DNA from 4 places in the Streptomyces sp. NPDC090022 genome. Region 1 is predicted to be linked to each of the others. Evidence: riboswitches for the same ligand, from Rfam matches in the RefSeq annotation. Region 1 holds a riboswitch; each other region holds the start of a gene.

Evidence for each region. A riboswitch is a leader RNA that binds a small molecule or an ion and turns the genes downstream of it on or off. The one in region 1 is predicted to bind thiamine pyrophosphate.
Region 2: linked by a shared signal. The riboswitch ahead of ACIPXB_RS28625 (thiamine ABC transporter substrate binding subunit) and the one ahead of thiC (phosphomethylpyrimidine synthase ThiC) in region 1 are both predicted to bind thiamine pyrophosphate.
Region 3: linked by a shared signal. The riboswitch ahead of ACIPXB_RS00080 (hypothetical protein) and the one ahead of thiC (phosphomethylpyrimidine synthase ThiC) in region 1 are both predicted to bind thiamine pyrophosphate.
Region 4: linked by a shared signal. The riboswitch ahead of ACIPXB_RS00145 (LLM class F420-dependent oxidoreductase) and the one ahead of thiC (phosphomethylpyrimidine synthase ThiC) in region 1 are both predicted to bind thiamine pyrophosphate.

What each region holds. Positions count from the first base shown of each region.
Region 1 covers NZ_JBIVFN010000002.1:130,514-136,297, forward strand. Annotated here, with positions in the region: gene ACIPXB_RS05050 (sulfite oxidase) at 1-631, shown strand, start outside; gene thiC (phosphomethylpyrimidine synthase ThiC) at 756-2,549, opposite strand; TPP riboswitch at 2,543-2,690, opposite strand; gene ACIPXB_RS05060 (YibE/F family protein) at 2,763-4,163, shown strand; gene ACIPXB_RS05065 (SsgA family sporulation/cell division regulator) at 4,188-4,637, opposite strand; gene ACIPXB_RS05070 (IclR family transcriptional regulator) at 4,735-5,472, opposite strand; gene ACIPXB_RS05075 (DUF5326 family protein) at 5,742-5,784, opposite strand, start outside.
Region 2 covers NZ_JBIVFN010000021.1:85,812-91,595, forward strand. Annotated here, with positions in the region: gene ACIPXB_RS28610 (hypothetical protein) at 1-205, shown strand, start outside; gene ACIPXB_RS28615 (ABC transporter ATP-binding protein) at 202-1,251, opposite strand; gene ACIPXB_RS28620 (ABC transporter permease) at 1,266-2,918, opposite strand; gene ACIPXB_RS28625 (thiamine ABC transporter substrate binding subunit) at 3,026-4,132, opposite strand; TPP riboswitch at 4,216-4,325, opposite strand; gene rlmN (23S rRNA (adenine(2503)-C(2))-methyltransferase RlmN) at 4,384-5,496, opposite strand; gene ACIPXB_RS28635 (phosphatidate cytidylyltransferase) at 5,601-5,784, opposite strand, start outside.
Region 3 covers NZ_JBIVFN010000001.1:13,768-19,551, forward strand. Annotated here, with positions in the region: gene ACIPXB_RS00060 (glycoside hydrolase family 5 protein) at 1-1,129, shown strand, start outside; gene ACIPXB_RS00065 (glycoside hydrolase family 35 protein) at 1,183-2,928, shown strand; partial or broken gene ACIPXB_RS00070 (glycosyl hydrolase-related protein) at 3,220-3,354, shown strand; gene ACIPXB_RS00075 (HAD family hydrolase) at 3,480-4,145, shown strand; TPP riboswitch at 4,302-4,474, shown strand; gene ACIPXB_RS00080 (hypothetical protein) at 4,443-4,688, shown strand; gene ACIPXB_RS00085 (ABC transporter substrate-binding protein) at 4,893-5,784, opposite strand, start outside.
Region 4 covers NZ_JBIVFN010000001.1:28,682-34,465, reverse strand. Annotated here, with positions in the region: gene ACIPXB_RS00150 (AMP-binding protein) at 1-1,002, shown strand, start outside; gene ACIPXB_RS00145 (LLM class F420-dependent oxidoreductase) at 1,184-2,050, opposite strand; TPP riboswitch at 2,529-2,701, opposite strand; gene ACIPXB_RS00140 (saccharopine dehydrogenase) at 3,332-4,423, shown strand; gene ACIPXB_RS00135 (TetR/AcrR family transcriptional regulator) at 4,420-5,013, shown strand; gene ACIPXB_RS00130 (alpha/beta fold hydrolase) at 5,165-5,784, shown strand, end outside.

The sequences.
Region 1 (5,784 bases):
ACAGGACTACCAGCGCGGCCTCCCGCTCGACATGGCGACCGATCCGGCCCAGGGCGTGCTGGTGGCGTACGCCATGAACGGCGCTCCGCTGCCGCCCCAGCACGGCCACCCGCTGCGCCTTGTCGTGCCCGGCTGGTACGGCATGGCGAGCGTCAAGTGGCTGCGTGACATCACCGTCACCGACACCCCCTTCACCGGCTTCCAGCAGGCCGTCGCCTACCGCTACCGGCAGACCCCGGACGAGCCGGGGGAGCCCGTGGAGGTCATCGCGCCTCGTGCCCTGATGATCCCGCCCGGCTTCCCCGACTTCATGTCCCGCACCCGAGTCGTCCGGCCCGGACCCGTCCCGATCGCCGGGCGCGCCTGGTCCGGGCACGGCCCGGTGGTCCGCGTGGAGGTCAGTAGCGACGGCGAGGAGAGTTGGGCCGACGCCGAGGTGACCGCCGACCCGGCACGGCCCTGGGCGTGGGCCGCGTGGCACACCAGCTGGACGGCGACGCCGGGCTCGTTCCGCCTCACCGTCCGCGCCACCGACGCCGCCGGGCACACCCAGCCGCTCGCGGCCTCCTGGAACCGCGGCGGCTTCGGCAACAACCTGGTCCAGCGGGTCGAGGTGGTCTGCCTCACGTAGGGGTGGCATGGGAGAGGGCCGTGCACTGACTGGGCGTCTGCTGTCAGCTGGATCAGCCCAACGAAAGACGAAGGCCGGCCGACGACTCCCCCCGGATGTCGTCGGCCGGCCTCGTTTGCGCAGGTCAGTCGGCCAGCGGAAGGTAGACGCGGTTGCCGGAAGCCGCGAACTCCTTCGACTTCTCCAGCATCCCGGCCTCGATCTCCTCCGCGGTGGCGTCCGCCTCGCCGCCGAACTGCTCAGTGATGCTTCTGCTGATCTTCATCGAGCAGAACTTCGGACCGCACATCGAGCAGAAGTGCGCGGTCTTGGCCGGCTCCGCCGGAAGCGTCTCGTCGTGGAACTCGCGCGCCGTGTCCGGGTCCAGGGCCAGGTTGAACTGGTCCTCCCAGCGGAACTCGAAGCGGGCGTCCGACAGCGCGTCGTCCCACTCCTGGGCCCCCGGGTGGCCCTTGGCCAGGTCGGCCGCGTGTGCCGCGATCTTGTACGTGATGACACCGGTCTTCACGTCGTCGCGGTTGGGCAGGCCCAGGTGCTCCTTGGGCGTGACGTAGCAGAGCATCGCGGTGCCCCACCAGGCGATCATCGCGGCGCCGATGCCCGAGGTGATGTGGTCGTACGCCGGGGCGACGTCCGTGGTGAGCGGGCCCAGCGTGTAGAATGGGGCCTCCTCGCAGATCTCCTGCTGGAGGTCGATGTTCTCCTTGATCTTGTGCATCGGGACGTGGCCCGGGCCCTCGATCATGGTCTGCACGTTGTGCCGCTTGGCGATCGTGTTCAGCTCGCCCAGCGTCTTGAGCTCCGCGAACTGCGCCGCGTCGTTGGCGTCCGCGATGGAGCCGGGGCGCAGGCCGTCGCCGAGGGAGTACGTGACGTCGTACGTCGCGAGGATCTCGCAGAGCTCCTCGAAGTGCGTGTAGAGGAAGTTCTCCTTGTGGTGCGCCAGGCACCACGCGGCCATGATCGAGCCGCCGCGCGAGACGATGCCGGTCTTGCGGCGGGCGGTCAGCGGCACGTACGGCAGCAGCACGCCGGCGTGGACCGTCATGTAGTCGACGCCCTGCTCGGCCTGCTCGATGACCGTGTCCTTGTAGATCTCCCAGGTCAGGTCCTCGGCGCGGCCGTCGACCTTCTCCAGGGCCTGGTAGAGGGGCACGGTGCCGATCGGGACGGGGGAGTTGCGCAGCACCCACTCGCGCGTGGTGTGGATGTTGCGGCCGGTGGAGAGGTCCATGACCGTGTCGGCGCCCCACTTGGTCGCCCAGGTCATCTTGTCGACCTCCTCCTCGATGGAGGAGGTGACCGCGGAGTTGCCGATGTTGGCGTTGACCTTCACCAGGAAGCGCTTGCCGATGATCATCGGCTCGATCTCGGGGTGGTTCACGTTCGCCGGGAGCACGGCGCGGCCCGCGGCGATCTCCTCGCGGACGACCTCGGGGGAGACGTTCTCGCGGATCGCGACGTACTCCATCTCCGGGGTGATCTCGCCGCGGCGGGCGTACGCGAGCTGCGTGACGGCGGCCCCGCCCCGGCCCCGGCGGGGCTGGCGCGGGCGGCCGGGGAAGACCGCGTCGAGGTTCTTGAGGCCGCCGCGGGGCGAGGTGTGCTTGATGCCGTCGTCCTCGGGGCGCACGGGGCGTCCCGCGTACTCCTCGGTGTCGCCGCGGCCGATGATCCAGTTCTCGCGCAGGGGCGCGAGGCCGCGGCGGACGTCCGTCTCGATCTGCGGGTCGGTGTACGGACCGGACGTGTCGTAGAGCGTCACGTCCTTGCCGTTGGTGAGGTGGACCTGGCGTACCGGCACCCGGATGTCGGGGCGGGAGCCCGCGACGTACCCCTTGTGCCAGCCCGGCTGGCGCTGTTCCCCGCCGGTGCCGTCCTGGCTGACGGCAGGCGTCGTTGCGTCCTGAATGGTCATGAGACCTATCTCCCTACGCCGGCATTACCCGGTAACAGGTTCGGCGGTCGGCGCAGCCTCCTCCCGTACGCATACATGTGATGCGCGTACGGTGATCAGCGCCCTCTCAGCCCGGTGCTCCGAGCTCCCGCGTTGTGCAAAGGTGCCCCCACGCTAGCGTCCTGTGTGGCGTGCTGAACAGTGGGCCCTCTCATCTCTTGCGATGATCTGCCTGTGACATCCTCCCCGCAGCCCCCCACCGAGCCCGGCCGACCCACCGACCCCAGCAGTCACAGCCACGGGCACGGCAACCGGCACGGCAACGGACACAGCCATGGGCACAGCCATGGGCACGGGCCGGCCGCCCCGGTCTCGAAGCACCTGCGCAAGGTCATCGCGGCGGTACTGATCCCGTTCGCCGTCGCTGTCTTCGTGGGCATGGCGATGCTCTGGCCCGGCGGTGCCCCGGGACACGAGCGCACCGGGGTGGGCTTCGACCGGCAGACCCAGCAGGCCAAGGTCGTCGCGCTGGAGAATGTCGACTGCAAATCGGTGAACGCCGCACAGGTGCCGTCGACGGCCAACCCCACCACCCCCCAGGGGCGCGAGGCGCAGGCGGCCCGGACCGGCGAGTGCAAGAAGGCGACCATCGAGGTCGGCACCGGTCCCGACAAGGGGCGGACCTTCGTCGAGATCGTGCAGCCGGGCGCACCGCGGCAGTTGGAGAACGGGCAGGAGGTCGTCGTCGCCTACGCGCCGGACGCGCCGCAGGACCTGCAGTACTCCGTCATCGACGTGAACCGGAAGTTCCCGATCGCGCTGCTGGCCGGCGTCTTCGCCCTGGTCGTGGTGGTGGTCGGCCGGATGCGCGGGTTCTTCGCGCTCGTCGCGCTCGCGGTCAGCTTCGCGATCCTGACGATGTTCATCCTCCCCGCCATCCTGCAGGGCTCGAATCCGCTGCTGGTGGCGGTGATCGGGGCCAGCGCGATCATGCTGATCGGGCTCTACATGTGCCACGGGCTGACCGCCCGGACCTCGGTGGCGGTCCTGGGCACGCTCGTCTCGCTCCTGCTGATCGGGGTCATGGGCTCGGTCCTCATCGACTGGGCGTTCCTGTCGGGCAACACCGACGACAACACCGGGCTGATCCACGGGCTGTACCCGGACATCGACATGAGCGGTCTGCTGCTCGCCGGCGTCATCATCGGATCGCTGGGTGTGCTCGACGACGTGACGGTCACCCAGACCTCGGCGGTGTGGGAGCTGCACCAGGCCGACCCGGAGATGGGGCCGCGCGCGGTGTACCGGGCGGCGATCCGGATCGGCCGCGACCACATCGCGTCGGTGGTCAACACCCTGGTGCTGGCGTACGCGGGCGCCGCGCTGCCGCTGCTGCTGCTGTTCTCGATCGCGAACAGCAGCGTGGGGGCGGTGGCCAACAGCGAGCTGATCGCGGAGGAGATCGTACGGACCCTGGTCGGCTCGATCGGGCTCGTGGCCTCGGTGCCGGTGACGACGGCACTGGCCGCGCTGGTGGTGTCGGCCGACCGGCCGGCATCCGCGGCCACCGGTGCCGGCGGCCGGGCGCCCGCCGCACCGGGCCGCGGCGGGCGGGGCCGCAGGCGCAAGCGCTGACGCCGGCCGCGCACACGCGGCGGCTCAGCCCGCGTTCTGCTCGTTCTGCCGTGCCTCGGCCAGGATCTTGCCGAGCGCTTCGTCGAGGTTCTCCTCGAAGTCACCCAGCGTGCGCTCCTGACCGAGCGGAACCAGCCGGTCGGTCCGGTCCAGGAAGGCCACCAGCGGCGCCGCGCCGGCCCGGAACAGCGCCCGGTCGCCACCGACCTGGAGCCGGATGTGGACGTCGGAGAGCTCGTCGGGGTCGGTGGGGGCGATGTGCACGTCCCCGTCGCCACAGGGCTTGTTGATCCCGTCGAGGAGGAGCTCCCGGCCGAACGCCCAGGTCACCGGGGCGTCTCCGGGAAGGTGGAAGGTCAGGCGGACCGCGTAGGGATCACCGGCGTCGTACCGGAGCTCCACCGGGATGCGGAACGCGAGCTCCTCGGAAACGAGGAAGCTCATCATGACCTCTGCCTGTACCGACTCGCGCATTTCCTACCCCGCAGTGTTGGAAGTGGCCAGGAATGGTCCCCCAAGGCCCTCTTGACAAGGGTGGTGGAAGCGCTAGCAGATCACAAGGAGTGAGTTTTCAGATACTGATAGAGAAGGAGAGGGTGCTCAACAGCGCGCCTACTTCACTCCGCAGCCGCCCAACCGCATAGAGCAATCGGTCTTGTTGGTGCAAGGGGAGCGAAATGGCCATGGTCGCGGCGATGTCACCCGCTGTAATCGGGATGGCGGCGCACACCGTTCCGAGGGCGTACTCCTGACGCTCGATCACCGGCTGCATGAGCCGCATCGAGCCGATGCGCTGCTCCAGCGCGCGCATGTCCCGCACCGTGTACGGGGTGAGCGCGTCGACCGGGTGCCGGTCGTAGTAGTCCCGGCGGGCGTCCTCGTCGAGCTGGCCGAGCAGGCACTGCCCGATGGCGTGCGCGTGGCCCGTCCTGCGGAAGTCGGCCCACTCCTGGCAGGCGGGGTTGTCGGGAGTGTCCGAGACCCCCACGATCTCGATCTCGCCTTCGCGGTAGACCGCGAAGTAGACGGGCGCCCCGACGGTGTCGCGGAAGTGGGCGAGCGAGTCGAGGATCATGCTGCGACGTTTCTGCTGCAATCCACCACCGGCCAGCCGCTCGGCGGCGTCGCCGAGAACGAAGACTCCGCTCTCGCGCCGCAGATAGCCCTCGTGGGTCAGGGTGCGCAGCAGGTGGTACGCGGTGGGTAGCGGGAGCCCGGCCTCGCGCGCGAGCTGCTTGGCCGGGGCTCCCTCGCTATGGGATCCCACCGCTTCCAGCAGTCTCAGCGCCCTCTGCACCGAACCGATCAGAGTCGGCACACCGGCATTGTGAACCGCTGCCAAAGCTCACCCCCAGGCGTGGCGGCGGGCCTCGCGGGCCCGTCCTGCGGGGGCCGCCCCCGCGCGTCCGCGTCTCCTGGGCGTCGTAACTCGGCAGCTGTCCGCATCACCGCTGGTCAGCGCGGTTCATCGGGGGCTGCGCCCAGGGACGGCACGGGTCGTCACTCTATCCACCGCATGCCTGGGCCCGAGAGGTTTCCCGGGCCACGTTCCCCCAGGTGGGTTAACCGCTGTGCGGACTACCAGCCACTCCCCGAGGACTTGGCGGAGCCCCCGCCGGTG
Region 2 (5,784 bases), on a different contig from region 1:
GACCGCCGCGCTGGTCGTCGGCGAGACGGTGCTGCCCGGCGCGATCGGCGTCCTGTGGCTGGGCGACGCCTCCCGCGCCGGCTTCGCCTGGCTGGCCGTCCTCGGCTTCGTCCTGGCGGTGGCGGGCGCGGTGGCCGTCGCCTGGTACGGCAAGCACAACGCCGCCGAGGAAGAGCGGACGCCGGCCCCCGTACCCGTCGGCTAGGCCGACTCCGCCTCCGCCCCCGCCGGCAGGACCACGACCTGGTCCGGCGCGAAGCGGACCGCGACCGGGTCGCCGGCCTCCGGCGCCCGGGCGAGGTCGCACTCCGCCTCGAGCACCGGGCCGTCGGCCGGCCGCAGCGTCAGGGTGACGTGACCGCCCCGGAAGGTGCGGGCCTGCACCACGCAGTCCAGGCCCGAGGAACCCAGGCCCGAGGAGTCCAGCGTGACGCCCGCGGGGCGGACCAGCAGCCGGTGTTCGCCCTGCGGCGAGCCGGGCGGGACCGGGATCCGCCCCCACGGGGTGGTGGCGGCCGTCCCGGAGACGGTGGCCGGGACCACGTTCTCGAAGCCCAGGAACCGGGCCACGAACTCCGAAGCCGGCCGCCGCCAGACCTCCAGCGGCGTGCCCGCCTGCGCGATGTGCCCGTCGCGCATCACCACCACCCGGTCGGCCAGTGCGAAGGCCTCGCCCTGGTCGTGGGTGACGGCCAGCACGGTCGTCCCGAGCCGGGAGAACAGCGCGCGCAGTTCGACGACGAGCCGTTCGCGCAGGCTCCGGTCGAGCTGGCCGAGCGGCTCGTCGAGCATCAGCAGCCGCGGCGAGGGGGCCAGCGCGCGGGCCAGCGCGACCCGCTGCTGTTCGCCCCCGGACAGGGAGGCGACGGGCCGGCGCTCGGCGCCCGGGAGGCCCACCAGCTCCAGCAGTCCGGCCACCTGGCTCTCCGACGCGCTCCGCGCGAGCCCCCGCATGCGCAGGCCGAACGCCACGTTGCGGCCGACGTCACGGTGCGGGAAGAGCTGGTGGTCCTGGAACATCAGGCCCACGCCCCGCCGGTGCACGGGCACGGCGGCCTGGTCGGCGCCGCCGAGCAGGACCCGCCCGGACGCGACCGGCTGCAGGCCGGCGATCACCCGCAGGAGCGTGGACTTGCCGCTTCCGCTGGGCCCGAGCACGCACACGATCTCGTGCTCGGCGACGTCGAGCGAGACCGCTTCGACGACCGCCCGCTCGCCGAAGCGGACCGTCACCGCGTCCAGGGCCAGCAACGGCGTGGCACTCATCAGAACTCTCCCGAGGTCGTGGCGGGTCGCAGCCGCTCCAGCGCCAGCAGGGACACCGCGCACACCAGCATCAATATCGTGCTCAGGGCCATCGCCTGTCCGTAGTTGAGCTCCCCCGCCCGCCCCAGCAGCCGGGCGACGGCCACCGGCAGGGTGGGAGCGTCGGGCCGGGCGATGAAGACGGTCGCGCCGAACTCGCCGAGCGAGACCGCGAAGGCGAACCCGGCCGCGATCAGCAGCGCCCGCCGCACCAGCGGCAGGTCCACCTCCCGCCAGGCCCGCCACGGGGAGGCGCCGAGCACCGCCGCGGCCTCCCGCAGCCGGGCGTCCACGGCCCGCAGCACGGGCAGCATGGTCCGTACGACGAACGGCACGCCGACCAGGGCCTGGGCCAGCGGCACCAGGATCCACGAGGTCCGCAGGTCCAGCGGCGGCTCGTCCAGCGTGATCAGGAAACCGAAGCCGACGGTCACCGCGGACACGCCCAGCGGGAGCATCAGCAGCGCGTCGAAGCCGCGGACGAACGGGCCCGCGATGGGGGTGCCCCCGCTCGAGCGAGGCCGAGCGTGGGGGAGGGTCAGGGCGGCGGCCGCGAGCCCGCCGATCAGCAGGGCGATCACGGTGGCGGCCAGGGCGTACCGCAGGGAGTTCCCGATCGCCTCCAGCGGCGGTACGAGGAAGGTCCCGCCGCCCGCGCCCGCGTCCCCCAGCGCCCGGTAGAAGCCGAGGCCGTAGCCGCCGGGGGTGTCGAAGGAGCGCTCGACGAGCACGGCCAGCGGCGCCACGATCAGCACCGCGATGGTCGCCAGCACCCCGCCGAGCAGGGTGCGCTGCGCCCAGCCGTGCGGCCGGTGGGCGGTCCGGGCGGGGTCCACCAGCCGCAGCGCCCGCTCGCGCCGGCGCACGGTCCAGGCGTGCAGGGCGAGGATCGCGCCGATCGCCGCGAACTGCACCATCGTCAGCACGGCCGCCGTCGACAGGTCCAGGAGCTGCGCGGTCTGCCGGTAGACCTCCACCTCGAGGGTGGCGTACGCGGGGCCGCCCAGGATCAGGACGACGCCGAAGGAGCTGAAGGTGAAGAGGAACACCATCAGCGAGGCGGCGGCGACCGACGGGGCCAGCGCGGGCAGCGTCACGCGCCGCCAGGCGGCGAACCGGCCGGCGCCCAGCACCCGCGCGGCCTCCTCCTGGCGCGGGTCGAGCTGCGCCCACAGGCCGCCGACCGTGCGGACGACGACGGCGTAGTTGAAGAAGACGTGCGCGAGGAGGATCGCCCACACGGTGGTGTCGAGGCGGACGCCCACCGTCTCGTCCAGCAGACCGCCGCGGCCGAGCAGGGCGAGGAAGGCGGAGCCCACCACCACGGTCGGCAGGACGAAGGGAACGGTCACCACGGCCCGCAGCACCTGCTTGCCGGGGAACTCGAAGCGCGCGAAGACGTAGGCGCCGGGAAGCGCGATCAGCAGGGTGAGCGCGGTGGAGACGAACGCCTGCCAGGTGGTGAACCACAGCACGTCGGCGATGTCGGGGCGGCCCAGCACCTCGCCGAAGCGGCCGAACTGCCATCCGGCATCGGTCCTGAGGCCCCGCCCGACGATGGCCGCCACGGGGTAGGCGAAGAAGAGCGCGAAGAAGGCGAGGGGCAGCGCCAGCAGGGCGAGCCGGACGAGCGTCGCCCGGGTCCCCTCGCCCGGTGCCGCGCCGGGACGCGGCGCGGCGCCCCCAGGCGCCGCGCCCGTTCTCCCGCCCTTGCCGCCGCCTACTTCACGACGGTCGAGGTCCATGCCTTGACCCACTGCTCACGGTTCTTGGCGATCGCTTCCGGAGTGACGGTCTCCGGCTTGTCGATGACCACACCGTGCCGGGTGAACAGCTCCGGCAGCGCGGCGTCCGTCGTCACGGGGTTGACGAACATCTGCAGCGGCATGTCCTCCTGGAACTTCTTGCTGATCAGGAAGTCCACGAGCGCCTTGCCGCCCTCTTCGTTCCTGCCGCCCTTGAGCAGCCCCGCGAACTCGATCTGGCGGAAGCAGGTGCCGGTGGCGACGCCCGTCGGGGCCTCGGCCGGCCGGGGCTCGCCGTACAGCACCTCGACCGGCGGGCTGGAGGCGTAGGAGACGACCAGCGGACGGTCGCCCTTGGCCTTCTTGCCGCCGGCGGAGCCGGAGAAGCGCTCGTTGTAGGCCTGCTCCCAGCCGTCGACGACCTCGACACCGTTGGCCTTCAGCTTGGCCCAGTAGTCCTTCCAGCCCTCCTCCCCGTACTTGCCGACGGAGGCGAGCAGGAAGCCGAGGCCGGGCGAGGAGGTCGCCGCGTTCTCGGTGACCAGCAGGTTCTTGTACTCGGGCTTGATCAGGTCGTCGAGGGTCTGCGGCGGGACGAGCTTCTTCTCGGCGAAGTACGCCTTGTCGTAGTTGACGCAGATGTCGCCGGAGTCGACGGGGGTGACCCGGTGCTCCTTGTCGAGCACGTACTCGGGCTTCACCCGGTCCAGGCCCTTGGCCTCGTACGGCGTGAAGATGCCGTTGTCGAGGGCGCGGCTGAGCAGGGTGTTGTCCACGCCGAAGAAGACGTCGCCGCGCGGCGAGCCCTTGGTGAGGATCTCCTGGTTGAGCGCGGCGCCCGCGTCACCGGACTTCAGCACCTTGACGGTGTAGCCGCTCTGCTGCTCGAACTCCTTGAGGACCGTGTCGGTCACGTTGAAGGAGTCGTGCGAGACGAGCGTGACGGTCCTGGACTTCGGCGAGCCGCTCGTGGCCGTGCCCTTGTCCTTGTCCTTGGCGTCCCCGCCGCCGCACGCGGCGAGCGTGCTGACGCCCAGGGCCGCGGCGAGCGCGGCGCCCGCCATTCTCTTGGTGGTGCTCACTGGTGTATTCCTCCTGGGATGTCCAGGAGAAGACGCGGCCCTGCCCGGCGTCGGTGGAGCGGTCGCCGGGCAGGGCGCAACAGCATGAGTGGTGACCGAACTTCCTACCCCGAATGACCGGGGCGAGGTTCAGAGGGTCTGCGGATGACGGTTCCCGCACTCTCAGCGCTGTGGCGCTCCCCTGTCGGAATATGAAATTGGTTCGGCCACAGGGTACCCCGTGGCCGAATCCCGCCGGAGGGAGCCGGAAGCTAGCGCTCCGAGGCGGCCAGCTGGCCGCAGGCGCCGTCGATCTCCTGGCCGCGGGTGTCCCGTACGGTCACGGGCACGCCGTGCCGGGCGATGGCCTCCACGAAGGCCCGCTCGTCCTCGGGCCGCGAGGCGGTCCACTTCGAGCCCGGCGTGGGGTTCAGCGGGATCAGGTTGACGTGGACACGCTTGCCTTTGAGCAGCTTGCCCAGCAGGTCGCCGCGCCAGGCCTGGTCGTTGATGTCGCGGATCAGGGCGTACTCGATGGAGATCCGGCGGCCGGACTTCTCGGCGTACTCCCAGGCCGCGTCGAGAACCTCGCGGACCTTCCAGCGGGTGTTCACCGGGACCAGGGTGTCGCGCAGCTCGTCGTCCGGGGCGTGCAGCGAGACCGCGAGGCGGCACTTGAATCCCTCGTCGGCGAAGCGCAGCATCGCCGGGACCAGACCGACGGTGGAGACCGTGATGCCGCGCTGGGAGAGGCCCAGACCGTCGGGCTCGGGGTCGGTCAGGCGGCGGATGGCGCCGACGACCCGCTTGTAGTTGGCCAGCGGCTCGCCCATGCCCATGAAGACGATGTTGGACAGCCGCGCGGGTCCGCCGGGGACCTCGCCGTCGCGCAGGGCCCGCATGCCGTCGACGATCTGGTGCACGATCTCGGCGGTGGACAGGTTGCGGTCCAGGCCGGCCTGGCCGGTGGCGCAGAACGGGCAGTTCATGCCGCAGCCGGCCTGCGAGGAGATGCACATGGTGACCCGGTCGGGGTAACGCATCAGGACCGACTCGACGAGCGTGCCGTCGTGCAGCTTCCACAGGGTCTTGCGGGTGGTGTCGTCGTCGCAGGAGATGTGCCGTACGACCGACATCAGGTCGGGCAGCAGCTCCTGCTGGAGCTTCTCGCGCGAGCCGGCCGGGATGTCGGTCCACTCGGCCGGGTCGTGCGCGTACCGCGCGAAGTAGTGCTGGGAGAGCTGCTTGGCCCGGAACGGCTTCTCCCCGATCGCGGCGACCGCCTCCCGGCGCTCGGCGGGGGTGAGGTCGGCCAGGTGCCGCGGGGGCTTCTTGGCTCCGCGAGGGGCGACGAAGGTGAGCTCTCCCGGTGCGGGGCGGGCCATGGCAGGTACTCCTCGTAAGACGAAAGGCGCGCCGCAGAAGCAGCGCGCCCTTCCAGGGTAACGGCTGGGACCCGCACGGGTCCCTGATCAGCCTGCGACCATGATCAACTGGTGCCGACGAAGGCCGCCAGCAGCAGCCACACCACCGGTGCCGTCGGCAGCAGGGAGTCCAGGCGGTCCATGATGCCCCCGTGACCCGGGAGCAGGGTGCCCATGTCCTTGATGCCCAGGTCCCGCTTGATCATCGACTCGCCGAGGTCGCCGAGCGTGGCGCTCACGGCGACCGCG
Region 3 (5,784 bases), on a different contig from region 1:
CCTGCTGATCGTCATGGAAGGGATCAACTGGCAGGGCATCCCGACCGACCTGACGCCCCACGGCCGTCCGATGCTCACACCGGTGGCGACGCTGTCCAACACCCTGATCCGGTCCGACAAGCTGGTCTACGCGGCCCACTTCTACGGCTACACCGGTCCCCACCACACCGGCGCCACGGGAACGGGCGAGACCCACGACCCGCGCTACGAGGAGCTCACCCCCGAAGAGCTCGTCAAGGCCGTCGACGACGAGGCCCTGTTCGTCACCCGGTCGGGGCAGCACTTCACCGCTCCCGTGTGGATCAGCGAGTTCGGCGCCGCGGGCCGGGGCCCGGCCGACGACAGGGAGCGCGACTGGTTCACCCGCTTCACCGACATCATGGTCAGGAACGACACCGACTTCGCCATCTGGCCCCTCGTCGGCTGGACCGACGCCGGCGGCCGGCCGCAGGACACCTGGGCCATGGTCAGCTACGCCCAGGACGGGACCCGACTCGGCGTGATGGACGCCGGTGACTGGCGCGCCGCGGACTGGTACAAGCTGGTCGATGCCCCGAGCAGGACCGGCCAGATAGCGCAGGGCCCGCGATGGAACATGCTCAACCTCGACTACGGCGACTCCAACGTCTCCGCCACCATGCTGGCCAGGCCGGACTGGTCACCCGGCAACCGCAAGGGCAACTGCCCCGACACCCAGCGCCTGGTCGGTCTGGGCCGCAGCGACAGCCGTGGCCTGTGCACCGACGCCGGCCAGCCGGCGAAGGGCAGCGGCGCCTGGACCGTGGTCTCCGACGAACGCTTCGTCACGGGCGGCGACTGGGCGAGCGGCTACAACAAGCTCCAGTGCCCCGAGCGGTCCTTCGCCGTCGGCTACAGCGTGAACCGCAACGCGATGGTCTCCCTCCTGTGCGCCCCCGCGGCGGCAGCTCTGCCCACCACCGGCCGCGCCCTCTGGTTCGACCACGGTGACAACCGGCCCGCCACCGGCGGTTCCAGCCAGAGCGACTGGGCACCCGGCTACTACAAGGGCCAGTGCGCCGACAACGAGTACCTCGCCGGCGTCGCCTTCACCTGGAAGTGGCTGCACCACGGCGTCCCGGACGCCCTGCTGTGCCGCCCCCTCGCCTGATCCCTTCCCCCCGTTCCCTCCTCCCGATCCACCGACACCCAGGAGTACCCGGCATGCCTCGCCTGGAGATCGCCGAGAGCGGATTCCTGCTCGACGACCACCCGTTCCGCATCATCTCGGGCGGACTGCACTACTTCCGCGTCCACCCGCAGCAGTGGGCCGACCGGCTGGACAAGGCGCGGCTGCTGGGACTCAACACCATCGAGACCTACGTCCCCTGGAACCTCCACGCTCCCCGCCCCGGTGAGTTCAGGATGGACGCGGGTCTCGACCTCCCCCGCTTCCTCACCCTGGCCGCCGAAGCCGGCCTGCACGTCCTCCTGCGCCCCGGCCCGTACATCTGCGCCGAATGGGAGGGCGGCGGCCTGCCCGCGTGGCTGCTCGCCGAGGAGGACATCGCGCTGCGCAGCCGCGACCCCCGCTTCCTCGCGGCGGTCGACGGATACCTGGGCGCCCTCCTCCCGCCCCTCCGGCCGTACCTCTCCTCCGCGGGCGGACCGGTCATCGCCGTGCAGCTGGAGAACGAGTACGGGGCCTTCGGCCAGGACCCGGACTACCTCCGGGACCTCGCCGACCTGCTCCGCAAACACGGCGTCGACGTACCCCTCTTCACCTGCGACCAGCCGGCCGACCTCGTCCGCGGCGGCCTGGACGGCGTCCTGCGCACCGCCAACTTCGGAAGCCGCGTCGAAGCGGGCCTCGCGGAACTGCGGCGGATCCAGCCGCACGGGCCGCTGATGTGCTCGGAGTTCTGGATCGGCTGGTTCGACCGGTGGGGCGGCATCCACACCACCCGCGACGCCGCCGACGCCGCGGCCGAGCTCGATCGCCTGCTCGCCGCGGGTGCCTCCGTCAACATCTACATGCTCCACGGCGGCACCAACTTCGGATTCACCAACGGAGCGAACGACAAGGGCACCTACCGGCCCACCGTCACCTCGTACGACTACGACGCGCTCCTAGACGAAGCCGGCGACCCCACACCCAAGTACGAGGCGTTCCGCGAGGTCATCGCCCGGCACGCGGAGGTCCCCGACGAACCGCTTCCCGAGCCCGCCCCGAAGCTCGCCCCCGTGGCCGTGGACCTCGACCGATGCGGACGACTGTTCGATCAGGAGCACCTGTTCGGCGCCCCGGTGCGCGCCGAGCGCCCGCTCACCATGGAGCAGCTGGGCCAGTGCTTCGGCTTCGTCCGGTACGAGACGGAGCTGCCGTGCGCCGGGCCCGCCGTGCTGCGCGTGGACACCGTCCGCGACCGCGCCCAGGTCTTCGTCGACGGGCAGCCCGTCGGCGTACTCGAACGGGAGCACCACGAGCACGCCCTCGCCTTCGTCTCGCCCCGCAGCGGCGCACGTCTGGTGGTCCTCGTCGAGAACCAGGGCCGCGTCAACTACGGCACGGCCATCCACGACCGCAAGGGCCTCCTCGGCCAGGTCACGGTCAACGGCGCGGCCCTCGGCTCCTGGACGAGCAGCGCCCTGCCGTTGGACCGCCTCGACGCCCTCGCCCTCACGCCCTCCGCACCCGTGGCCGGCCCCGCCTTCCACCGCGGCACCTTCGAACTCCGCCGGACCGCCGACGCGTACCTCGGCCTGGACGGCTGGACGAAGGGACTCGCCTGGGTCAACGGCTTCCCGCTGGGCCGCTACTGGTCCAGGGGACCGCAGACCACCCTGTACGTCCCCGCCCCGGCCCTGCGCCCGGGGCGCAACGAGCTCACCGTCCTGGAACTCCACGCCACGGCCTCCCGCAGCGTCGAGCTGCGCGGCCGCGCCGACCTCGGCATCCGCGAAGACTGACACCCGCCCGGAGCGGCCCGTGCACAGCAAGCGACGCCTCGTCGGGCAGCGCCTCGACCGCGTACTCAGGGAGCGGATCCGGCCGGCCGTCCACGCGCGGACGGTCCCCCTCCAGGCCGGCATCCGGAACGTCCTCGGCGAGCCGGTTCCGGTCGCCGCCGGTCTGGGCGCCCCGTACCGACCGGTCCAGGTCGGCCACCGGTGGGGACCGGTTCCCGGAGCGGGAGGCCCGGCGCGGCGGGCGCGGCCGCCCCGCTCGTCACGGTGGACGACGAAGCGGTCGTCGTCGAAGTGGTCAAACTGGCCGACGACCGGTCCGGCGACCTCGTCGTCCGCCTCTACGAGGCCCACGGCGCCCGTGCCCGGACCACACTCGGGCTCGACGTCCCCTGGGACACCGCCACCGAGACGGACCTGCTGGAACGCACGCCGGCGGGCTCGACGCCGATGCGGCCGAGCACGCCGGAGGCCACCCCGCTCCCCTCACGTTCCGCCGTTTCACCCGTCCGCCCGACCCATCGACACCCCACACCAGACCGGAGAGCCGAACCGTGCCCGACGAACTCCAGGCCGTCCTGTTCGACATGGACGGCACGCTCGTCGACACCGAACGTCTGTGGCGGCAGGCCGTGCAGGAAGAATGCCGGGAACTCGGCCTCGTCCTCACGGACGCGGACCTCCCGTACGTCCTCGGCCGTGCGATCGAGGACACCGCCGCCCACGTCGCCTCCCGCCGGCCCGGCCATGCCGACCCGGTGCGGCTCGCGGCCGCGTTGGAGCGCCGGTTCACCCGGCTCGTCCGTGCCGGCGCGGTCCCGCTCCCCGGAGCCGAACGCCTGCTGGCACAGCTGGCCGCATCGGGGGTGCCCACCGCCCTGGTGTCGGCATCGCCGCGTCCGGTGGTGGACACCGTCCTCGCCGTGCTGGGCCGGCCGGGCTTCGCCGTCACCGTCGCGGCGCGCGAGACACCCCGTACGAAGCCCTTCCCGGACCCTTACCAGGCGGCTCTGACGGCCCTGGGCACCGACCCGGCCGCCTGCGTGGCGATCGAGGACAGCCCCGCGGGCATCGCGTCCGCCGAGGCCGCGGACCTCACGGTACTGGCCGTTCCGTCCCTGACCCCCGTATCCGCGGCACCGGGCCGGAGCGTGGTCCCCAGCCTGCTGGACGTGAACCCCGGCCTGCTCCGGGCCCTCGCGGCAGCCCGGGCTCGGTGAAGCGGATCCGGTGACAGCGCGTCCTGGCCCTTGACCTGCAAAAACGCAGGCAGGGAGCAGAGATCCAGGAGAACCTCGATGATGCGCACCGTGTTCATGGGTAGGGCGTGATCATGCCTGACGTCCGCAGCCGTACTGGCGACTCCCGGCTGCCTATGAAGCGAGCGAGGGAGCTCGACCGGAGTAGCCGACTTTGGCGGAAGCGAATGAGGTCCGCCGGGGCCGACCGCGACCGTCGGGCTGAGAGGCCGGAGGGCGTGATGACCCGAAGGCGACCCCCAGCACCTGATCCGGACAATGCCGGCGCAGGGAGCCCGCTTCGTAGGTCGTCTGCGTACCCGGGCCGCGCTGTGGTCCGGGTTTCGTGACGGCCGCCGCACCGGACCCCGCTACCGGAGTCCGGTCAGGACCTGCCCGGCTTTTGACCGCATCGAGGCCAAGTTCCCGGCCTCGGCCGTCGCCGTCCTCGGCTGCCCCGAGCCCTGGCCCACCCTGGAACCGGCCGCAGCGGTGCTCGCGTACTTCGCGGTCCCACGCGGCTGAGCCGCGAACGGGCCGGGTCGTTTCAGCGGCGCGGCCTGTCCACGCCATCGACGCGGCTACAACCGGGTCCGGCCGGTCGCGGCGGGCCACATCGCGCTCCCGCGACCACCGGTACCCGTGACGAGCCACGACCTGCCCGGATCGATGCCGTGACGGCCCCCTGTCCCCCATCGCCGGGGTACGGCGGCGACGCGCGCCCGCGGGCTACTTCTTGGGCATCCACGCCTTCCAGGTGGTCTCGTTCTCCTTGACCCACTTCTCCGCCGCCTGCTCCGGGGTCAACTTGTCGGCCGCGACGTACTTGGCGACGAGGTTCTGCTGCTCGGTCGTCCAGCGGAAGTTCTTCAGGAACCGCGCCGCCTCGCTGTCCTCCTTCGCGAACTCGGCGTTCATCCACTTCTTCAGCGGAACGTCGGGGTAGGCGCACGCGACCGCCTTCTTGTCGGCGTCGCAGCCCTCCTCGTACGGCGGCAGCTTCACCTCGACCAGGTCCATGGTCGCGTTCATCCACTGGGGGGTCCACCAGTAGGTGAGGAAGGGCTTCTTGTTCTTGTACAGCTGTTCCAGCTGTGCCAGGTGCGTGGCCTCGGCGCCTGCCTCGATCGGCTTGTAGTTCAGGCCGAGGTTCGTGATCAGGGCATTGTCGTGCGAGACGTATGACGGGTCGCCCTTGATGAACTGGCCCTGGGAGCCGCTCTCGGGCGTCTTGAGGAGGTCGGCGTACTTGTTGAGGTTCTTGGCGTCCGTGATGTCCGGGTGCTCATCCGCGACGTACTTCGGCACGAACCAGCCGATGTGGCCCGTCACGCCGAGCTCGCCGGCCGGGACGACGCTCTTGTTCCCCTCGACGTAGCGCTTCTCCTCCTGCGGGTGGCCCCAGTCCTCCAGGATCGCGTCGATCTTGCCCTGGCTCATCGCGTCCCATGCCGGGGTCTCGTCCATCTGCCGGGTGCTGACCTTGTAGCCGAGCTCGTGCTCCAGCAGATAGGCCGCGACCGCCGTGTTGACCTCGGCGCCCACCCAGGACGGGGTGTGCAGGTTGACGGTCCCGGACGCGCCGCCGGTCTCGGCGGCGCTGCAGGCGTTGATGGTGAGG
Region 4 (5,784 bases), on a different contig from region 1:
CGGACACTGGAGACCAGCGTCGCCCTGCGCGCCATGGCGATCTTCTGCATCGTCGGATCGCACATCCACGTCTTCGGCATCAAGGGCGGAGCACACCTGCTCCTCGCCATCGCCGGCTACAACTTCGCCCGCTTCCACCTCACCACCGCCGACCGCGGCGAGCGCATCCGGCGCGCCTGCCTCAGCATCGCGCGGGTCGCGGTGCCGGCCATGATCTGGATCGGCTTCGTCCTCCTCCTCAACGATGACTACACCCTGGCCAACCTCGCCCTCCTCGACAGTGTCCTCGGGCCCGAGGACAGCAAGACGGGCATGCACTTCTGGTTCATCGAGGCGCTGGTCTACATCCTGATCGTCACCGTGGCCCTCCTGGCACTCCCCCTCGCGGACCGGGCGGAACGCCGATTCCCGTACGGCCTGCCCCTGACACTCGCCGCTCTCGGCCTGCTCACCCGCTACAACCTGCTCGGGCTCCCCGACCGCACCCGGATGCCCGACGCGGTCACCGTCTTCTGGCTGTTCGCGCTCGGCTGGGCGGCGGCGAAGGCCGGCACCAGGACACAGCGGATCATCGTCACGGCCGCCGCCCTGATCACGGTGCCCGGCTTCTTCCCCGGCGACCCCGGACGAGAAGCGATCATCATGGGCACGTTCGCCCTGCTCGTGTGGGTGCCGACCCTCCCCGGTCGCGAACGCGTCAATCAGGTCGCCGGTCTCCTGGCCGGCAGCTCGCTGTACATCTACCTGACCCACTGGCAGATCTTCCCCTTGATCGACGGGTTCTCCCGGCACTTGGCCTTCCTCGCCTCGCTGGTCTTCGGCGTCGCCTACGGCATCGCAGCGACCCGCGTGATGCGCGGACTGCCCTCGCTGCTCCCGCCGGGTTCACTCCGCAGACACGCCCCTGAGGGACTCCGAGTCCGGGTTCCGGTGTCCGTAGTGGAGCGGTTCCGTCGAACTCCTACGCCGACAACCTCCGTTCAAGGGCGCAGAGGTCCTTGAGCCACGGGCTGCGCCGGGGCCCGCTGCGCTGTCCCATGCCGACACCATTCACGTCGCGGTCGTCCCCGACAGCGAAGGAGGGGCACGGGGGACGTCGCCCGTGGCTTGAAGATCCCTTCGAGGAGGGCCCAGGCCGGCCCGCTCCCCCCGGGGGAGCCGGTTGGCATCGCGCCCTGCGTGCTCAGCCGATCGACCCGAGCTGGGGCACCACGTCCTGTCCCACCCGCTGTGCGAAATCGACCGGGTCCCGGTCCGGCATGACCTGCAGCTCCGTGACGCCGAGGCGGGCGTACTGCTCCGCCTGGCCGAGGAATGCCTTCGGGTCGTCCAGTGGCGGCTGCAGCGCCAGGACGGTCTTCGTGATCGCGTCGTAGTCGCGGCCCTCGTCGGCGCAGTGCGCGCGCAGGACGTCGAGCTTGTGCGCCACGTCCTGGGGGCTGGAGCCGAAAAGGTTGCACGCGTCCGCATAACGCGCGGCGAGCAGCAGCGTCTTCTTCTCGCCGCCGCCCCCAATCATGATGGGCGGGTGCGGCCGGGTCAGCGGCGCCGGCACATTGAGGGTCTCGGCCAGCCGGAAGCGCCGGCCCTCGTACGGTCCGTTGTCGTCGCTCCACATCTGCCGGCAGATCTGCAGCGTCTCCTCCAGACGTTCGAAGCGCTCGGCCACCGGCACCACCGGCACCCCGAGTCCGCGCTGCTCGCGCTCGTACCAGGATGCGCCGAGGCCCAGGCGGGCCCGACCGCCGGAGAGCACATCGAGCGTAGTGACGATCTTCGCCAGCAGGCCCGGATGCCGGTACATCACCCCCGTGACGAGCAGCCCGAGCGTCATACGCTCGGTCAGCGCCGCCACGTAGCCGAGGGTCGTGTAGCCCTCGAGCATCGGTTCATCGGCCGCGGAGGTCGGCGTCTCCATCTGAAAGTAGTGGTCCATCACGGTGAACGAAGCGAAGCCCGCTTGCTCTGCGGTTCTGGCCGTTGCGGCCAGGGTGGGAGCGATCCGTGCCGGATCGGCGGGCGTTGAGAAGTTCCAGTAATGCAGCCCCAACTTCACAAGAAGCCTCCGCAGAAAAGACGGCGGGCGGCAGCGCCGCCTCTCGCCGCCGAGCCTAAGCCGCGCCCAGCCCGTCCAGTACGCCGCCACACCTCGCCCGCCCCCACCCGGGTCACGGGATGGACATGGTCACCCGCCTGCCACACCGAGGGAGGACAGGGCCGTCGCTCCGATTGCGCCGAGCGGTGATCCACCTCGCTGCCCTCTGCTACCAGGGACAGGGCCGTGCCCACCCCGCGCAGGCGCGCCTTCGAGATCACGCTCGAACGTTCACCTGATAGCGTGGACGGGCCGCGCCGCTGAAACAACCGGCCCGTTCGCGGCTCAGCCGCGTGGGACCGCGAAGTACGTGAGCACCGCGGCGGCCGGTTCCAGGGCGGGGGCTTCGCCGGCCAGGAGCAGGATCAGCTCTTGCAAGCCCGGGTTGTGCAGTCGCGGCACGAAGCGTACCGGGCCGGAGAGGGTACGCGGACGACCTACGAAGCGGGCTCCCTGCGCCGGCATTGTCCGGATCAGGTGCTGGGGGTCGCCTTCGGGTCATCACACCCTCCGGCCTCTCAGCCCGACAGTCGCTGTCGGCCCCGGCGGACCTCATTCGCTTCCGCCAAAGTCGGCTACTCCGGTCGAGCTCCCTCGCTCGCTTCATAGGCCTACTTCTTGGTTACCCCGCAGCCAACGAGGGAAACATCCGATTTTCACTCTTTCCTCCCGCAGAAGCCGGCGCTGCCTGCCTGTGCGGCGTCGGGCCGACATCCATGCATACGGCAGCCGGGAGTCGCCAGTACGGCTGCGGATGTCAGGCATCACGCCCTACCCAGAGTCGGCCGGCCCCACGCCGAGGCCCATCCGATGAGTCGCCCCACCAGCCCCTCGTCGCCATCCCGCCCGTGGCGGGCACCGGCGATGGGCGCGGAGGCCGAGAGCGCGGGAAGCCGCCGGGTCCAATGCTGGCCGTTTGCTGACCGAACCTCGGCAGGACAGGATTGGAGTCTGCCGCGCGTCCTACCACTACGAGGAGGCCCGCCAGGCCACCCCGGCCGCGGCCCTCCGCACGAGGACCGTCCATCCGTCCGCCCCCCGGACCAGGGCAGCGACGGCTCCACGAAGGGCCGCTCCGCATCGGACGGTTCACAGCGACGTGTCACCCGACCTCGATCCCTGACCGAAGATCGTTCGACGACCGCCCAGGACACCGAGGAGCGCTCAGCCACCGGACATCGCCACTCAACTTTCTAGGTCGATCGACCTATACTGGGACGCATGATCACTGAATCGATGGACGAAGTGCGCCTGGACCCCTCCGGCCCCGTACTGATCACCGGCGGGTACGGCACCGTGGGGGCCGAGATCGCCCGGATGGTCGCCGTGGACACTCCGGTGCTGCTCACAGGGCGTTCCCCCGACAAGGGCGGGTCCCTGGCAGCTGCCCTCGGGGGCGAGGCACGCGCCTGGGACCTGGCGGACCCGACCCCCTTCCGGGCGGACGTACGGGCCGTCATCAGCTCGGTCAACGACCCTGACGACCGAGTGCTGCGCGCGACGGTGGCAGGGGGCGTCCCCTACGTCGACATCACGCGCTGGACGAGCCGGTTGCAGCGGGCCACCGCTCTCACCGCCCTGCTCCGCCCGGACTCACCCGTCCTGTTCTCCTCCGCCTGGATGGGCGGGGTGAGCAGTCTGGTCGCGGCGGCGCTCGCGGCGGACCTGGGCGGCGCCGAGCGGATCGAGATCGCCGTGCGCTGGGACACGGCTGACCGGGCCGGTGCGGATTCCGTCGAGTTCATGGACCGGCTGGGCGTGGACTTCGAGGTGGTCGAGAGGGGTGCGCGCCGGCTCGCAACGCCGCTCACGGACACACGGACCGTGGGCATCGGCGGTGCGCCGGTGCGAGTCGCGCGCATCGACACGCCGGAACAGTTCACCCTCCCCCTGACCCTCGGGGCCACCACGGCAGCCACCCGCATCGGCTTCAGCTCCCCGGCCACGACCCGCGCACTCCTCGCGCTGCGCAGGACGGGGTTCTTCCGCTGGGCATCCGGTGACCGCTGGACCCCGGTGCGCCGGGCTGTCCTCCACGCGCCCGGCGAGGGCGGCACGGCCCAGCTGCGCGTCGACGTCTCGCACCGAGGGCGCACCCGCACCATGACCGTCACCGACCCCCTCGGACAACACCACCTGACCGCGGTCGGTGCGGTGCTGGGTCTGCGCCGCGTCCTCGGCACCGACGGCTCCTCCGCCCCCCGAGGAACGGTCTTCCCCGAACAACACCCGTCCCCCGCGCAGGCGATCGGATCTCTCACGGCCCTCGGCGTCGAGCTCGCCTTCGACGAGGGAACCGACCGGGCTCACGGCGAGGTCGCCTCGTGAGCTCCAAGCCGACGCCCAAGGGCAGGCAGCGGCGCACGGCCCTGCTCGACGCGGCCGGGCGCATCCTCGCCTCGTCCGGAGGCTCCGAACTCACACTGCGGGCGGTCGCGGACGAGGCCGGCGTACGACTCGGGCACCTCCAGTACTACTTCCCGTCGCGCTCCGCCCTCCTGTCCGCTCTCCTCGACCGCGTCCTCGCCTCCTCACTGGAACGGGTCGCACTCCTCACCAGTCGCCCGGACGGCAACAGCGTCGACGCTCTCCTCGACGGCGTCCTCACCGACCACGACGACCCGGCTCTCGTAAGGCTGTTCACCGAGGTCTGGGCCATGGCCGCACACGACCCGGAGGCCGCCGCGGCCGTCCGCGCCTTCTACGATCAGTACGCCACCCATGTGGCCGACTTCCTCCGCGACCACGCCCCCGCGCTGTCCCCGGACACCGCCCGCCGACGGGCCGAGGTCTTCGTGATGCTCATGGAAGGAGCCTCCTTGTTCCGCTCCGGCGTCGCCGGGCGGCGCAGCGCAGAGACGGACGCCCATCTGCGTCACGTCCTGCTCACCTTCCTCGCGGACGAAGACCGGGACTGAGGCCATGCGGAGGGCGCGGGCTCCGCGCCCTCCGCGGCCTCGCTCCGACGGAATCACCCATGCCGGCTCCGTCCGGGCGGCGGTGACCACCGAACTCGGAGCCGGGACCGAGTTCTCGCCACAGCCATCACGCGTACCGAAGGACATCATGATGCACGACAACCGAACCCCGACGGCGGTACTCCTGCACGGCTGGCCGGTCACGACCGGTCACTGGCGACACCTGGTTCCCGCCCTCGAGGCAGCCGGTGTCGCCACGATTCCCGTCACGCTTCCCGGACTCGGCGCCACCCCCGCCCCCGACGTGAACGACTACCGCAAGGCGGCACTTGCTGAACGGGTCAGGACACGGCTGGCGCGGGAGGGCGTCACCCACTACGCAGTCGTCGGTCACGACTGGGGCGCGACGGTCGGATACCTCATGGCCTCCGCAGCGCCCGAGTCGGTCCGTGCGCTCGTCGTCGAGGAGGAGATCCTTCCCAGGGTCGACATCGAGATCCCCCCGGCCGGCCGAAGCCACTATCCGGCCTGGCACGGCCCCTTCAACCGAGCACCCGGCCTCGCCGAGCGGCTCGTACCCGGGCGGGAAGCGGCGTACTACGGTGCCTTCCTGCAACAGAGCGCCGGACCGACCGGCCTCGACGCGGACGTCCTGCACGCCTACGTCGAGGCGTACAGCGCTCCAGGCGTCCTGGACGCCGGGCTCGCCTACTACCGCACCCGGTCGGAAGACGTCGACAGCATCCGGGCACTCGCCCAACGGCCGATCTC